DNA from 2 places in the Virgibacillus dokdonensis genome. Region 1 is predicted to be linked to the other one. Evidence: a T-box and tRNA genes for the amino acid it is inferred to sense, from the RefSeq annotation. Region 1 holds a T-box; the other holds one or more tRNA genes.
The links. The T-box of region 1 lies ahead of serS (serine--tRNA ligase). A T-box ahead of a tRNA ligase gene usually reads a tRNA of that ligase, here a tRNA-Ser.
Positions count from the first base shown of each region.

Region 2: it has a tRNA-Ser gene. The T-box ahead of serS (serine--tRNA ligase) is inferred to sense a tRNA for this amino acid. The anticodon was not compared.

Region 1 covers NZ_LT745762.1:267,541-270,953, forward strand. Annotated here, with positions in the region: gene pdxS (pyridoxal 5'-phosphate synthase lyase subunit PdxS) at 1-814, shown strand, start outside; gene pdxT (pyridoxal 5'-phosphate synthase glutaminase subunit PdxT) at 832-1,410, shown strand; T-box leader at 1,479-1,702, shown strand; gene serS (serine--tRNA ligase) at 1,905-3,179, shown strand.
Region 2 covers NZ_LT745763.1:1,892,491-1,895,903, forward strand. Annotated here, with positions in the region: gene B2C77_RS10330 (Na/Pi cotransporter family protein) at 1-739, shown strand, start outside; tRNA gene B2C77_RS10335 (tRNA-Asn) at 1,182-1,256, shown strand; tRNA gene B2C77_RS10340 (tRNA-Met) at 1,261-1,334, shown strand; tRNA gene B2C77_RS10345 (tRNA-His) at 1,355-1,430, shown strand; tRNA gene B2C77_RS10350 (tRNA-Ile) at 1,444-1,520, shown strand; tRNA gene B2C77_RS10355 (tRNA-Ser) at 1,535-1,627, shown strand; tRNA gene B2C77_RS10360 (tRNA-Phe) at 1,665-1,740, shown strand; gene B2C77_RS10365 (superoxide dismutase) at 1,978-2,589, shown strand; gene B2C77_RS10370 (MFS transporter) at 3,147-3,413, shown strand, end outside.

The DNA.
Region 1 (3,413 bases):
TGTTGTCAATGCAGAACAAGCTAAAATCGCTGAAGAAGCAGGTGCAGTAGCTGTTATGGCACTTGAACGTGTTCCTTCGGATATTCGAGCTGCTGGTGGCGTAGCTCGGATGGCAGATCCGACAATTACAGAAGAAGTACTTGGAGCTGTATCCATTCCAGTGATGGCCAAAGCTCGAATTGGACATATTACAGAAGCACGTGTTTTAGAAGCGATGGGTGTAGACTATATTGATGAAAGTGAAGTCTTAACTCCTGCCGATGATATTTATCATATTAATAAATCTGATTATACGGTACCGTTTGTTTGTGGTTGCCGTAATCTTGGGGAAGCAGCTCGTCGTATAGGCGAAGGCGCTTCGATGCTACGGACAAAAGGAGAGCCTGGTACAGGAAATATCGTTGAAGCTGTGCGTCATATGCGCCAAGTACAATCGGAAATTCGCATGGTGTCTGCTATGTCCCGTGATGAAGTTATGACATATGCGAAAGAGATTGGTGCGCCATTTGAATTATTATTGCAGATTCGTGAAGAGGGTCGCTTGCCTGTAGTTAATTTTGCAGCAGGTGGTATTGCTACGCCAAGCGATGCAGCACTAATGATGGAATTAGGAGCTGATGGTGTATTTGTTGGTTCTGGTATATTTAAATCAGCAAATCCGGCTAAATTCGCCAAAGCTATCGTGGAAGCAACGACACATTATCAAGACTATAAACTAATTGCAGAACTTTCCAAAGATCTTGGCGATGCGATGAAAGGGCTAGATATGGCTACAATTGAAGCTCATGACCGAATGCAAGATCGTAGCGAGTAAGAAAGAAGGCATGTTTTATGACAACAATTGGAGTCCTCGCACTACAGGGGGCGGTACGCGAACATATCCGTGCCATTCATGCATGTGGGGCTAATGCTGTAGAAATAAAAAGAAAAGAACAGCTAGAAGAAATCGATGGGTTAATTTTGCCTGGTGGTGAAAGTACAACTATCAGACGGTTAATGGATAGTTATGGAATTTTTACAGCGATTCAAAATTTCGCAGACAAAGGTAAACCTATTTTCGGTACTTGTGCTGGCTTAATTATCATGGCAAAATCGATTGTAGGACAAGCAGAAGGGCATCTAGGTCTGATTGATATGACTGTCGCTAGAAATGCATTTGGACGTCAAGTGGCCAGTTTTGAGGCAGAATTGGATGTAGCTGGTATTGCAGAAGGTTTTCGTGCAGTGTTTATCCGCGCTCCATACGTAGTGGAAGTCGGAAAGAATGTTGAAATTCTAGCTACGTATGACGAGCATATTGTTGCTGTTCGTCAAGGCCCATTTATTGCTACAGCCTTTCATCCTGAATTAACGGATGACCATAGGTTAATTTCTTACTTTATTCATTTGACAGCTACCAATAAATCATAAATTGTTATGTTGGTTGTAGTTGATTATATATGAAAAATCGGTTATCATAGAAGATAATAAACAAGACAATAACAGTTTTGACAGGAAATAGTAGTAGTTTGTTTTTCAGTAGAGAGTCGATGGGTGGTGCAAATCGATGTAAAACAACTATGAATCCATCCTTGAGCTGGTTTATCGAACGATAGAGTAAATAAACCCGGATATGTGCCGTTATCACGTTTAAGCTGGAAGAGTGTGCTTTGTTGCGTTCTTCAATCAGGGTGGCAACGCGGGTAAAACTCCCGTCCCTATTCATAGGGACGGGAGTTTTTTGTATTTAAAGTTTTAGGTGAAAAATGGCTCGTATTGTTAAAACGTGTTTTACACTTATAGAAAGAAAGGGTCTATAGTATAAAACAATTTAGCGCTCTTCTGCCATAAGAAATTGGCGACAAGCTAATTTCTTCTTAAATAAGGGATCCATTTTAATTTAAATCATATAAGGAGGAACTCAAATGTTAGATTTGAAATTTTTACGTCACCATTTCCAAGAAGTAAAACAAAAATTAGCGCATCGTGGTGAGGACTTATCAGAACTGGATCATTTTGGCGAGTTAGATGAAAAGCGTCGTCAACTAATTTCCGAGACAGAGCAGTTAAAAGCGAAGCGAAATGAAGTATCGAAACAAATCTCTGTACTAAAGCGAGAAAAGCAAGATGCTGAGCCTGCGATTAAAGAAATGAGAGAAGTAGGCGACCAAATTGCTGAGTTGGATAGCGAATTAAAGCAAATTAATGAACATTTAGAGCAAATCATGTTGTCTATTCCTAATATTCCTCATGAAAGTGTACCAATTGGTGAAGATGAAGATGATAATGTCGAGGTGCGGTGTTGGGGAGAGAAGACGCCATTTTCCTATGAACCAAAGCCTCACTGGGATGTAGCAACAGACTTAGACATCGTTGACTTTGAACGAGCTGGCAAAGTGACTGGGAGCAGGTTTGTCTTTTATAAAGGACTTGGTGCAAGATTAGAGCGTGCATTATGGAACCTGATGTTAGATTTCCATGTGGATGAACATGGCTATGAAGAAATGTTGCCACCACAAATTGTGAATCGAACTAGTATGACTGGGACAGGGCAATTACCAAAATTTGCAGAAGACGCCTTTAAACTAGAAGAATGGGATTATTATTTAGCTCCGACTGCAGAAGTGCCAGTAACAAATTATTATCGTGATGATATTTTAAAGATAGATGATTTACCGAAAAAATTTGCTGCATTTAGTAGCTGCTTTCGTTCTGAAGCAGGATCTGCTGGAAGAGACACAAGAGGTCTGATTCGTCAGCATCAATTTAATAAAGTCGAGCTTGTCCATTTTGTTAAACCTGAAGATTCCTATGAAACATTGGAAGTGTTAACAAATCATGCAGAGAAAATATTACAGTTATTAGAGCTTCCTTATCGTGTGATGAGTATGTGTACAGGAGATTTAGGCTTTACAGCAGCTAAGAAGTACGATATCGAAGTATGGATCCCTAGTCAGCATACGTATCGGGAAATTTCTTCTTGCTCTAATTTTGAAGACTTCCAGGCAAGACGTGCCAATATCCGTTTTCGTAGAGAAGCAAAAGCAAAACCAGAATTTGTGCATACATTAAACGGCTCTGGATTGGCTATTGGTCGAACTGTTGCAGCTATTTTGGAAAATTACCAGCAAGAGGATGGAACGGTTGTTATTCCAAAAGCATTGCGTCCATATATGGGAGGAAAAAAGGTCATTCAATAAGCCAATTCAAACATTTACTGTGAGTCAAATGGTAAATAGAAGAGCAAAGTCGCATTTTGGGCTTATTGACGAAGGCTGGAACAACGGTTCATGCATCTTTTTTTTAAAAGGAACATAGTCTGAAAGATAACAGGAAACATCCGCGGATAAAATTTTTATCGCAATAAAGGCTTGGCGATAGCCCATTTTTTCTAAAAATCTGTTTGACAAGTAAAGGAAACCGTAGTATGATAT
Region 2 (3,413 bases), on a different contig from region 1:
CATTATGCAATTTCCGTTTATTGGTGCTTTGGCTTGGATAGTAACGAAAATGGTTCCTGGTGAAGACTCCATCATTGAATATAAACCACAACATTTGGATCCCATTTTTATACAGCAATCTTCTTCATTAGCATTAGATCAAGCAAAATCAGAGCTTGTGCGCATGGGAGAGTATGCTTATAAAGGTTTGGAAGAAACCAATAAATATTTAAATACACATTTAATAAAACATGCTGAAATGGCGATGCAAATTGAAGGCGCCCTTAATAATTTAGATCGAAAAATAACCAATTATTTGATAAGTTTGTCGAAAGAATCGCTTTCAGAGTTGGAAAGTGCTAAACATTCAACATTATTGGATTCCGTACGAGATGTGGAACGAATTGGGGATCATTTTGAAAACATTGTTGAACTTATCGACTATAAAATTTCCAATAAAGTACACCTAACAGATGGTGCAAAAGAAGATTTAAATGAAATGTTTGAATTAACTATATCTACCGTAAAACAAGCGATTGAATCATTGGAAAATATGAATCGAGAAGAAGCCCTTTCTGTAATACAAAAAGAAGATCAAATAGATAAGATGGAAAGGAATTTCCGCAAACGCCATATTATACGTATGAATGAAGGTACCTGTAGCGGATCTGGTGGTATTGTGTTTGTAGATATCCTTAGTAATTTAGAACGAATTGGGGATCATGCAGTTAATATAGCAGAAGACGTTTTAGGAGAATAGCTTTTTTAAACAGCCTCGACCTTAGTTAAGATCGAGGCTGTTTATGCGCATCCCTGGTCTAAACGCTACTGATGTTGTGATTTAAAGGTCCTTAAATGATTAACGCTTATTGTCTAGGCGTTTCCTATAGCTAAAAACATAGGTCGAATTTTCTGAAGTGAGGGGCTTGCAGTGCTTTAGATGTCGTATAAATGGAATGTTTTATCCATAGTGTATATATTTCTATATAGGAAAATAGAATATTTGAACTTTAATTTTAGTATTGCATTTATATCCAAATAATGCTATAGTTAATATTGTCGTTTTAAGAGATGTCATTAATACATATACATAGTTTTTAATAGGAATAAAATTTCTTTAAAAAAAAGATTGACAAAACTTGTCGAAAGTGGTAAATTATATCTTGTCGCTATAATAAGTAACAACGTTATAGCCTTTCTGTTCCACAGTAGCTCAGTGGTAGAGCAATCGGCTGTTAACCGATCGGTCGTAGGTTCGAATCCTACCTGTGGAGCCAATTTGGCGGTGTAGCTCAGCTGGCGAGAGCGTACGGTTCATACCCGTGAGGTCGGGGGTTCGATCCCCTCCGCCGCCACTTTTGTTTAAATACGTACGGCGGTCGTGGCGAAGTGGTAAACGCACCGGATTGTGGCTCCGGCATACGTGGGTTCGATCCCCACCGGTCGCCCCATAATGAAAGAATTGGACCCTTAGCTCAGTTGGTTAGAGCTATCGGCTCATAACCGATCGGTCGCAGGTTCGAGTCCTGCAGGGTCCACCATTATTTATTGGTTTGGAGGTATACCCAAGTCTGGCTGAAGGGATCGGTCTTGAAAACCGACAGGGGTGTAACAGCCCGCGGGGGTTCGAATCCCTCTACCTCCTCCATATATAACAATAGGAAAGCAAAACAATTTAATATGTTGGCTCGGTAGCTCAGTCGGTAGAGCAAGGGACTGAAAATCCCTGTGTCGGCGGTTCGATTCCGTCCCGAGCCACCATCTTAGAACAAGCACTGGCTTGTTTTTTTGTGTTTTTATTTTATACGATAGGAAAAGATTTTTTTATTATATAGTATGAGTAAGACAAGCTTTTGTCATGCCAGGTTTTTTTAATGATGTTCATATGGTAAATAAATGCATATAATTTGCAACTAATTAAAAGCTTTGATACCCTTTGAATTAAAGGGTGAATATTCGATCCTTTTAAAACAAAATGGATATGAGGAGGAAGTATTAATGGCTACATTTGAATTACCTGAACTACCATATGCTTACGATGCACTTGAGCCTACGATTGACAAGGAGACTATGAACATTCACCATACGAAGCATCATAACACGTATGTTACTAAATTAAATAGTGCTTTGGAAGGGCATGCTGAGCTTCAAAACAAATCACTACAAGATTTGATTAGCAATTTAGATGCTGTACCAGAAAACATTCGTACAGCAGTTAGAAATAATGGTGGTGGACATGCTAACCACAGTCTTTTTTGGAAGGTTCTTTCACCAAACGGTGGCGGCGAACCAACTGGTGAACTTGCTACAAAAATAGATGAAGCGTTTGGTAGCTTTGATAAGTTCAAAGAGCAATTTGAAAGCGCGGCAGCTGGCCGCTTTGGATCAGGTTGGGCTTGGTTAGTACTTCATAACGGAAATCTTGAAATTATGAGTACTCCTAACCAAGACTCTCCATTAATGGAAGGTAAAACGCCAATTTTTGGTGTAGATGTTTGGGAACATGCATATTACCTAAAATATCAAAACAGACGTCCTGAATATCTTTCATCCATTTGGAATGTTGTTAATTGGGATGAAGTAGCTAAAAACTATAACGAGGCTAAGTAAAAATAGTTTAAAAAAGCATGTGTGAATTCACATGCTTTTTTAATATCTAGAAAATATAAAATGATGTGCTTGTGGGGAACGAAATAACCGAATAGTCACGTCCAGCTTTATCGCGCAGCAATAAGTCATCATTGGTCGGGTTCGTCACCTCACGTGATTCCTTTATCTTCGTTGCTTTGTTCCATTCGTTACGTTGCTATATGGATATGGGGAATTGCGCCTTTGTTTTACTGTAGGAAAGTATATACGAGTTTAAAGGTTTATAGCAGCTCGTCATAAGACTGGACGACAGCCACATTTTTCTAATTGCACTTATAGAAATTTATCCTATGGCATGAGCTTTTTAAAAAATGGGGGAGGAAACCTTATAACCACCGTTAGCGACCGCTAGTAAGATCACATCATAATTAGCCACGTTTAACGTCAACGAATTCTTTCCAATAGAATGATTACTTCTATTCTTCTTGTTAGGCTGCTATTTTTGTAATCCATGGGTATTTGTATATCTGTTCCTTATTTGCTCAAACTAGTAGTAAGAATAAAAAGGGGAATCAGACATGCAGAAAAGCCGCTTTTTTTATTTTGGTAATACAAATATGAATAAGGATTTTATCTTTTTGCTTGTTATTGGCGGTTTATATTCATTAGGGCTATTTTTGTCCAATACGTTTGTAAACATTTACCTATGGAAGCAGTCGGGAGATTATGTAACAATCGCTGTATATAATTTAGCTATTTACATTTTTCAACCAATTACCTTTATTATTGCTGGTAGATTAGCTAAAAAAGTGGACAGAGTAATTGTGTTACGACTAGGAGTAACT